Regions from separate parts of the Neobacillus sp. NPDC058068 genome, predicted to be linked through region 1. Evidence: predicted binding sites of a transcription regulator. Region 1 holds the regulator's gene; each other region holds the start of a gene.
The links. The regulator LexA, encoded in region 1, represses DNA repair genes until DNA is damaged. The targets are predictions, from matches to a motif close to CGAACATATGTTCG.

Region 1 (3,286 bases):
ATGATTCCCTCTCGCTCTAAATCAAATCCACTATGCCTTTCTTCAATAGTTTTTATCACTTCAAATTTATGATTTTTCGCTAAATTTTCAAGTTCTTCCTTTTGTCTTTTTAGTGATGTATCTTGTGTAATTTTTTCTGTACTAACTCTGCAATAAATAATAGCTCTCAAATTTTAGCCTCCACTAATTGAAATGTCTTCCTTTTATCATTTGGTTGATACCGCTAATAAAAATAAGTGCTTACGCACTTAAACAAGGGGTTGTAATTTCTTATCTTGAAAAGAGTTGTATAAAGTAATTGCTTTCATTATAATTCCTTTCTAGTCTCCGAAAGCGCCGGCTAATTCTGTTGTAGATGAAGTTGTGATTTTATTTACTGGAATGATGATTTCTTCACCAGGAAAAATGTGATCGTCGATATTTTTATTATTCCTTTTAACCCAACCTACGAACTCTTCGTTCGATAAAGTGTGCTGCTCGGAATATTGCTTCGAGATTTCCCAAAGCGAATCCCCTTCAGATATCTTAACCTTGAGATAATTTTCCTTGTCATTGGTATGATTTTGAATCGATAGTACGATAGCGAATGAACAGCTTAAAATAATAAGAGTAATGGCATATGAATATTGGTTCCAGATTTTTCTCATGATTACACCTCTTATAGGAATATACGTTCTCTTTATATTGATTTTATTATAATCCGAACATTCGTTTGTTGTCAACAATTAATTCGAACTTATGTTTGTATAAAAATGGCGAACATGCTATAATAAAGTCAACAATAACCAGGCGAGGTGCAATTTATCATGGGAAAAATATCAAAGCGTCAACAGGATATTCTGGATTTCATCAAGTCGGAAGTGAAGAGTAAAGGCTATCCACCTTCCGTAAGAGAAATTGGCGAAGCAGTTGGACTAGCTTCCAGCTCTACTGTTCACGGTCACTTAGCAAGGCTCGAGAGTAAGGGACTCATTAGACGGGATCCTACAAAGCCAAGAGCAATCGAAATATTAGAAGTGGATGAAGCAGCGCATATTCCAAGAAACAAAGTAGTCAATGTTCCAGTAGTTGGGAAAGTTACGGCCGGTTTGCCGATTACAGCCATCGAAAACGTTGAAGAGTACTTCCCGCTGCCAGAAAGCCTGGCACCTGCTGATGAACAAGTCTTTATGCTGGAAATCATGGGAGAGAGTATGATTGAGGCTGGAATCCTCGACGGTGACTATGTTATCGTCAAACAGCAGCAAACAGCGAATAACGGTGATATAGTTGTTGCCATGACCGAAGAAGACGAGGCTACTTGTAAACGATTTTTTAAAGAAAAGGATTATATCCGCCTGCAGCCGGAAAATTCTACGATGGACCCGATTATTTTAAGGAATGTTTCCATCCTCGGAAAAGTCATTGGGGTTTATCGCCATATCCATTAATGCTAAAGAGCTGGCAATGCGCCAGCTCTTTTTTATTGGGAAAAAACTTTATAAATATTATTTCTCCGTTCGATATATTGAAAATTCAGTATATATACCCATGCTGATATTGTTAATCTTTAATATAATTGTACTACACCATGATTTACCTTAGGTCCAAAAAATACAGGCTTAAGGAGTGTGAGGAACGGTGTTAACGCACATTATTCTCTCGTTTGTGATTGGTGGGTCGGTTGGGATTATTGGACATGTTCGAAAGTACGGCAAAATCATTATGCCACGGAAAACAAAAAGGTTCATTTATCTCGGTTTTCTAGAAGAATTGCTTCTAGGCGCAGTTGCTGCTCTTCTCCTTGTATTGTATGCAGCTCCAAATTCAATTGTAGAGATTATCATTTTTTCGATCATTGCCGGATTAGGTGGTGATGCCGTCCAAATTAGGTTTAAACTATTAAAACAAGACAACGATAAATAAGGACATGAAAAAAAATTAACCCTTAGCATAGTGCTAAGGGTTTGTTTATTATTAATACATGCTCATATATTGATCGCGTTCCCATTGGTGTACTACTGTGCGGAACATATCCCATTCAATTTCTTTTGCTTCCACGAAGTGTTCGAAGATATGCTCGCCAAGGCCTGATACGATGGCTTCATCGGCTTTTAACATATCTAACGCCTGCGCTAATGTTGCTGGAAGATCGATGATTCCCGCCTCGATTCTCTCCTCTTTGTTCATCACATAAATATTACGGTCAACAGGTGCTGGCGGGGTTAGTTTATTTTTTATTCCTTCTAAACCTGCTTTTAAAAGCACAGCCATTGCAAGGTATGGGTTTGCTGCCGGGTCGACACTTCGCACTTCTACACGTGTACTTAATCCGCGTGATGCCGGAATACGGACTAATGGAGAACGGTTTTGTGCGGACCATGCGACATAGCATGGTGCCTCATAGCCGGGTACAAGACGCTTATACGAGTTAACAGTAGGATTGGTGACCGCTGTAAAGCTCGGAGCGTGTTTTAAAATACCTGCAATGAAGTGGCGTGCTGTATCACTCAATTGAAGATCGCCAGTCGGTTCGAAAAAGGCATTTTCACCATTTTTAAATAATGACAGGTTCATATGCATCCCGGATCCATTAACACCGAATAATGGTTTTGGCATAAACGTCGCGTGTAAGCCGTGTTTACGGGCGATCGTTTTCACAACAAGCTTAAACGTTTGGATTTGGTCACATGCTGTTAAAGCATCTGCATATTTAAAGTCGATTTCGTGCTGTCCAGGTGCGACCTCATGGTGGGAAGCCTCGATTTCAAAGCCCATTTCCTCCAGCTCGAGAACAATATCACGGCGGCAGTTTTCACCAAGATCATGCGGTGCAAGATCGAAATATCCGCCATGATCATTTAATTCTAATGTTGGCTGCCCTTTATCATCTAATTTGAACAAGAAGAATTCTGGCTCAGGTCCAAGATTAAAATCTGTAAAGCCAAACTCCTGCATTTCTTTTAAAACACGTTTTAAGTTATTCCGTGGATCGCCGCCAAATGGAGTGCGGTCAGAATTGTGAATATCGCAAATTAAGCGGGCGACTTTTCCTTTTTCCGCTGTCCATGGAAACACAACCCATGTGTCTAAATCTGGAAATAAATACATATCAGACTCTTCAATCCGAACAAACCCCTCAATCGAAGATCCGTCGAACATCATTTTGTTATCAAGTGCTTTTTCTAATTGGCTAATTGGAATTTCTACGTTTTTGATGGTTCCAAGAATATCTGTAAACTGCAGGCGAATAAATTTCACATTTTCCTCTGAAGCTAACCTCTTAATATCTTCTTTTGAATACTTT
Region 2 (3,286 bases), on a different contig from region 1:
CAGCTTGACTATTTAGCCTCTATCGGGGAAATTAGTAGTAAGGATAGTCAGCCCGTGCTTTATTATGCTAGACATTAAGGAGAACGGGGCCGACTTAGATGGGGGATTCATATGGTTATGGACCGTTTAAAAGCTAAAAATATTGTGATTACCGGTGCATCCGGTGGAATTGGTGCGGAAATTGCCAAGCTATGTGCGGCAAGCGGAGCTAATCTTGTTTTGCTGGCACGGAGCATCGACAAGCTGGAGCAGCTTCAGTCCGACTTGCAGCAAAAGTATCAGGTCAATGTGGTTGTTTTCCAGCTCGATGTGTCAGATACCAATCAGGTTGAGGCAGTTTTTCAGCGGATTTTTGATTCTATCGGGGACATTGATATCCTGGTGAATAATGCCGGCTTTGGGGTATTCCGTGAAGCCCATGAAGCTTCAATCGACGAAATCAAAGGGATGTTTGAAGTGAATGTGGTTGGTTTGATGGCATGTACAAGTATGGTCTTGCCTAAGATGCGGGCACGGCGCTTTGGTCATATTATTAATATTGCTTCCCAGGCAGGGAAAATTGCTACGCCGAAATCGAGTGTTTATTCCGCCACGAAGCATGCCGTACTTGGTTATACAAATTCGCTGCGGATGGAACTTGCTGATTTCAATGTGCAAGTGACATCTGTGAACCCAGGGCCAATTGCCACTAATTTTTTTACCATTGCTGATGAACAAGGCACTTATGTAAAAAATGTGCAGCGGTACATGCTCCAGCCTGAATTTGTCGCACGTAAGGTCACAGGCAGCATGCTGACGAAAACGCGGGAAATTAATTTGCCGCGCTGGATGAACATGGGGAGCGTTGTTTACGTTCTGTTTCCACGGCTGTTTGAGCGGATAGGGAAACGAATGCTTAATTCTAAATAAATGGAAAGCTGCCTTGCCACGGCAGCTTTTTGTAATTTGGTGCCTGCCCCGCTGCGTTACGCCTTATGATCAGGTTAATTTGCCAAAAACTCATACACTATATCATTCACTACCTCATATAAATCCGCGGCAGGTTCGTCCTCTTTTATTTGAAAAATTCGCTTTGTCAGTTCCTCTAAATCTTTATCGCCGATCGGCATCGATTCTGCCTCGTAGTACTGTTTAAAACAATTCTTAATCATTTTAACGACTAGTTTTTTTTCCACAGATATACACCTCACCAATCATTATACCGTTTTTTCAACCCAACCTGCATATCGGAAAGATGTCAATAAATTCCTATTGAATACGAACGAATATTCGCTTAAGATATGTATATAATAATAAAGAACTAATGTTCGATATTTAAACCTTGTGGGTGAAAAGTCATGGTCGATTACAATATGTTACCGAAAAACAAAATTTTATGTGTGGATATGAAGAGCTTTTATGCAAGCTGTTCCGCTGTCATGGAAGGCCTCGACCCTTTGAATTGCTATTTAGCAGTGGCTGGTAACAAAGAGCGGCAGGGAAGCGTTGTGCTTGCCGCTTCACCGCGGCTAAAAAAAGAATTTGGCATCAAAACCGGTTCGCGGCTATTTGAGATTCCCAATGACCCAAGGATTCAAGTTGTCGAGCCGAAAATGGCAACGTATTTGCGGATTGCAACCGAAATTTCTCGTGTGTTTAACCGCTTTGTTCCAAAAGAAGCTATTCATGTCTATAGCGTCGACGAAAGCTTTATTAAAGTGGATGGCGCGATTCATTTGTGGGGGGATGCCCATACGATTGCTCGAAAAATTAAGGATGATATTGAGCGGGAATTTCAGCTTCCGTGCGCGGTTGGAATTGGTCCAAATATGTTACTTTCGAAGCTTTGCCTTGACCTCGATGCAAAGAAAAAAGGAGTGGAGGAATGGACGTATGCAGATGTGCAGACGAAGCTTTGGAACGTATCACCGCTTCGGGAAATGTGGGGGATTGGCAGGCGTGTCGAAAAAACCTTAAACGGGATGGGTATTTTCACGGTTGGCCAGCTGGCCCGCTATGATTTAGAAAAGCTGGAGAAAAAATTCGGCATCATGGGAAACCAGCTTTATCATCATGCCTGGGGCGTGGACCTCTCCGATTTGGGGGCACCAATCATCCAAGGGCAAATCAGCTTTGGGAAAAGTCAAATTCTGTTAAGGGATTATAAAGAGGAGGAAGAAATTAAGGCGGTTATTTTAGAAATGTGTGAAGAAGTCGCCCGAAGAGCACGGACACATCGAAAGGCAGGGAGAACGATTAGTCTCGGGGTCGGCTACAGCCAAGATGAATTTGGCGGCGGTTTTCATCGCTCCAGGTCAATCCAGCAGCCAACAAATGTGACAATGGAGCTTTACCGCGTCTGCCTTGAATTGTTTCATGAACATTATACGGGAAAGACAGTACGGCAGATTTCGATTGCCATCAGTAATATTGTCGACGACCACGAGCTTCAGCTCGATCTGTTTGATATGGGTGCCTATAAGAGGAGGGAGCTTGGCTATGTGGTTGACTCTGTCCGCAGGCGCTTCGGCTCAGGTTCCCTGCTGCGCGCTGTATCTTATACGGCTGCAGGAACGGCTAAGCACCGGGCAACACTTGTTGGCGGACATAAAAGGTAGTAAGAAAAGCGGAAGCGCCTTGCCCAGGGGCGTGAGTCTAGACGGGCCGGCGAGAAGGCTGCTTTTTAGCCTTCTTGACGGATTGGCTTATGACCCGAGCCCATAGGCGCTGGAGCTGGACAAAGGGAGGTAGAGGCGTATGATTCGCGACCGCGGCAGAATCAAATGGACGTCAATGATGCTTCCTGAGCATGTGAAATTGCTCAGGGATTGGGTAAAAGAAGATGGCTACGAACAGAAAAAGGAAATGGATGAACAGCAGTTAGAGCTCATGAACGAAACCTTATCTGAAGCGATTGAATTTGATCAGTTCGTCACGATTACCCATTATCGGAACCGGAACTATGAAATCGTGATTGGAAAAATTCATTACTGGAATGAACTGACGCAAAGGCTTCATGTCGTCGACCGCTTTGCAGAAGTGCATCGGATTCCGATTAATGCGATTGCCGACATTCGGCTAACAGATGTATAAAAAGAGCGGCTCCAAATCGGAAAGCCGCTCAACCGTAATTAAACCTCTTTTGGAACCCGAACCTGGGATTCAAAATTCCCTTTATGCGAGCCGTCGCAAAACGGTTTATTATTAGACCTTCCGCAGCGGCAGAGGGAAAAGGAAGGTTTTGTTGTATAGACATTCCCCTCGCCATCTAGTAGCTCCACATCACCTGAAATTCTTAATGAACCGT
Region 3 (3,286 bases), on a different contig from region 1:
GTTGGTGTAACTCCATGCTTCAAATTGTATTCCTCTTGAATCGCACGGCGCCGCTTCGTTTCGCTAATCGCCAGTTCCATCGAATTGGTGATTTTGTCGGCATACATGATGACGTGACCATTAGCATTACGGGCAGCCCGGCCAATCGTCTGGATTAACGAACGTTCCGAACGAAGGAACCCTTCTTTATCGGCATCAAGAATGGTAATCAGCGATACCTCTGGAATATCAAGTCCTTCCCTGAGCAGGTTGATTCCAATAAGAACATCATACTTTCCAAGGCGGAGTTCACGGATAATCTCAATTCGTTCTAGCGTTTTGACTTCTGAATGCAGGTATTGGACCTTAATGCCGATTTCCTTCAAATAGTCGGTTAAGTCCTCGGACATTTTTTTCGTTAAGGTCGTGACAAGGACTCGTTCATTTTTCTTTACCCGCTCGTGTATTTCACCAATCAAGTCATCTATCTGGCCCTCAATTGGCCGGACTTCAATTGTTGGATCGAGCAGTCCAGTCGGGCGAATGATTTGCTGAATCATTTCCGGCGTGTGCTCCAATTCATAAGCTCCAGGCGTTGCCGAAACGAAGATGGCATTGTGAACATGCTTGTCAAATTCATCGAAGGTGAGCGGCCGGTTATCGAGCGCCGATGGCAGCCGGAAGCCGTGGTCGACAAGCACCTGTTTCCGTGCTTTGTCGCCATTGAACATCCCTCTTACCTGCGGAAGGGTGACGTGCGACTCATCGATGATCATCAGAAAATCTTCTGGAAAATAATCGAGCAGTGTGTACGGCGTTGATCCCGCTGGCCTTAGGGTCAGATGGCGCGAGTAATTCTCAATTCCCGAGCAAAAGCCCATTTCGCGCATCATTTCGAGATCGTAACGAGTGCGCTGTTCAATCCTTTGTGCTTCAAGCAATTTATCTTCAGCCCGGAGGACGGCAAGCCGTTCTTCGAGTTCTTTTTCAATATTCTCAATCGCAACACGCATTTTCTCTTCCCGGGTAACGAAGTGGGAGGCCGGGAAAATCGCAACGTGTTCGCGATCAGCCATGATTTCACCCGTGAGCGCGTCGACTTCACGAATCCGGTCAATTTCGTCGCCGAAAAATTCGACCCGCATGCAATGCTCATCGCGTGAAACGGGGAAAATCTCCACGACATCGCCGCGGACTCGGAATGTCCCCCGCTTAAAATCTATATCGTTTCGTTCATATTGAATATCCACTAAGCGACGAAGCAGCTGGTTGCGTTCAATTTCCATTCCAGTTCGAAGCGACAGCACCATCTCGCTGTATTCTTCCGGCGAACCGAGACCGTAAATACAGGATACGGAGGCAATAATTATGACATCCTTGCGCTCGAATAAAGAAGAAGTTGCCGAGTGGCGCAGTTTGTCAATCTCGTCGTTGATACTGGCATCTTTTTCAATAAATGTATCAGTCTGTGGCACATATGCTTCAGGCTGGTAATAATCATAGTAACTGACGAAATACTCAACCGCATTGTTTGGAAAAAAGTCTTTAAACTCACTATATAGCTGGCCGGCGAGCGTTTTATTGTGGGCAATCACTAATGTCGGTTTGTTTACCTCTTTAATCACGTTTGAAACGGTAAATGTCTTCCCCGTTCCGGTCGCACCAAGAAGTGTTTGATGGCGCTTGTTTTGCTTGATGCCTTCGACTAATTGCTTGATGGCTTCCGGCTGATCCCCTTGTGGCGAGTACTTTGAAATTAATTCAAATTGATCTTTCACAAAAAGTTTCCTCCCCATAAAATAAATCACTTTTCAGCTTATTAACCTTGTTAATGGACCGGGATGGCGCCGGAAAGTGTGCTGCAAAATTTCATATTAACATTCTACCACATTCACCCAAAAACAAACCAATAATATGCGAACTAGCATTCGTTTTTTTATCATGAAGAATATTTAGTCGTAAAAAAAGCCTGCCGCAATTCGACAGACTTAACAAATCCTAGCTTCTTTTCACCGCTCGCTGCTTCATTTTTGCCGCCATCCAGAACCCGGCGGTTAAGGAGAAGGCATCAACCACAATAAGAAGAAAAGAGCCGGTATAACCTTTATAAACAGACGCTGCAATAAGGGCAACGGTTAAAACAAGACCGATAATTCGATTGTAAGTGACCCGTGTAAACAGCAAAACTAGTAACCCCGGCATAATAAAGGCTGACAAGTATCTAATAACATCTAACAATCGGTCCACACCCATTCAAAGATTTCTGTTAATTCATTCTAGAAATTAATTACTAAAATTGCAACAAAAAAACTTCGGCTCTGTTATTTTTCAATTTCGATTGCAGCGGTGTGTTTCTGGGAAACAAAGCTAACGAGCACAAATCCTAGCAATGAGAGCACAATTGGCACCACTACTGTATGGAGCCCAAAAGCGTTCGGATAAAAACGGTCTAATAAGATGTAGGAACCCATCCCGATAATCATCGATGTGATTGCGCCATATTTATTGCTTCTCCGCCAATACAGCCCCATGATAACGGGCCAAATAAAGACGGACTCCAAGCCGCCGAAAGAAAATAAATTGAGCCAGACGATTAAATCAGGCGGACTTAATGCCAGCAGAATGACGAGGATTCCTATAATCGCAGTAACACTGAAACTGACCTTTTTCACATGATGCTCCCCGGCATTGGGCTTTATGTAATTCAAATAAACATCTTTGACTAATGCCGAACTGACGAGGATGAGCAGGGCATCGACCGTCGACATAATTGCAGCCATCGGCGCCGCCAGGACGATGCCGGCAACAAACGGAGGCAGCACTTTCATCGACAGCAATGGCATGACGGTATCACCAATTTTGACACCAGGAAGCACCGGTCTTGCGAACACGCCAATAAGGTGCATACCAAGCATAATAAAACCGACAACAATTGTTCCGATTATGATGGCACTATGCATCGCCTTTGAGTTTTTATACGACATCGCCCGGACGGTAATTTGCGGCAGCCCGACAACGCCAATCCCGACTAATATCCAGAACGAAGAAACATAAACAGGCGTTAATGTTCTCTCGGCACCAAACGGGCTGATTAAATTCGGATTTTCCGCCGCTAAATCTGCGATGATTCGCGGGATGCCGCCGCCTGCTTTAATCGTCGCCACCAGCAGGATTAGTGTTCCGAGAAACATAACGACCCCCTGGACGGCATCGGTCAGGGCCACTGCTCGAAAGCCGCCGACAATGACAAAGGCGAGAACGGAAAAAGCAAAAATTAATAGGGCCACTGTGTAAGGCAGCCCGGTTA

Region 2: the regulator LexA is predicted to act here: its motif matches at 1,259-1,272, upstream of ACFVSW_RS16520 (Y-family DNA polymerase).
Region 3: the regulator LexA is predicted to act here: its motif matches at 1,897-1,910, upstream of uvrB (excinuclease ABC subunit UvrB).

What each region holds. Positions count from the first base shown of each region.
Region 1 covers NZ_JBHVSI010000021.1:67,015-70,300, reverse strand. The annotation lists gene ACFVSW_RS22180 (YneB family resolvase-like protein) at 1-170, opposite strand, end outside; gene yneA (cell division suppressor protein YneA) at 321-647, opposite strand; gene lexA (transcriptional repressor LexA) at 807-1,430, shown strand; gene ACFVSW_RS22165 (DUF4257 domain-containing protein) at 1,621-1,905, shown strand; gene glnA (type I glutamate--ammonia ligase) at 1,957-3,286, opposite strand, start outside.
Region 2 covers NZ_JBHVSI010000013.1:120,218-123,503, forward strand. The annotation lists gene ACFVSW_RS16505 (MBL fold metallo-hydrolase) at 1-78, shown strand, start outside; gene ACFVSW_RS16510 (SDR family NAD(P)-dependent oxidoreductase) at 112-909, shown strand; gene ACFVSW_RS16515 (YqzH family protein) at 984-1,175, opposite strand; gene ACFVSW_RS16520 (Y-family DNA polymerase) at 1,338-2,597, shown strand; gene ACFVSW_RS16525 (YolD-like family protein) at 2,737-3,072, shown strand; gene ACFVSW_RS16530 (CDGSH iron-sulfur domain-containing protein) at 3,111-3,286, opposite strand, start outside.
Region 3 covers NZ_JBHVSI010000004.1:313,318-316,603, forward strand. The annotation lists gene uvrB (excinuclease ABC subunit UvrB) at 1-1,757, opposite strand, end outside; gene ACFVSW_RS07390 (CsbA family protein) at 1,978-2,217, opposite strand; gene panF (sodium/pantothenate symporter) at 2,301-3,286, opposite strand, start outside.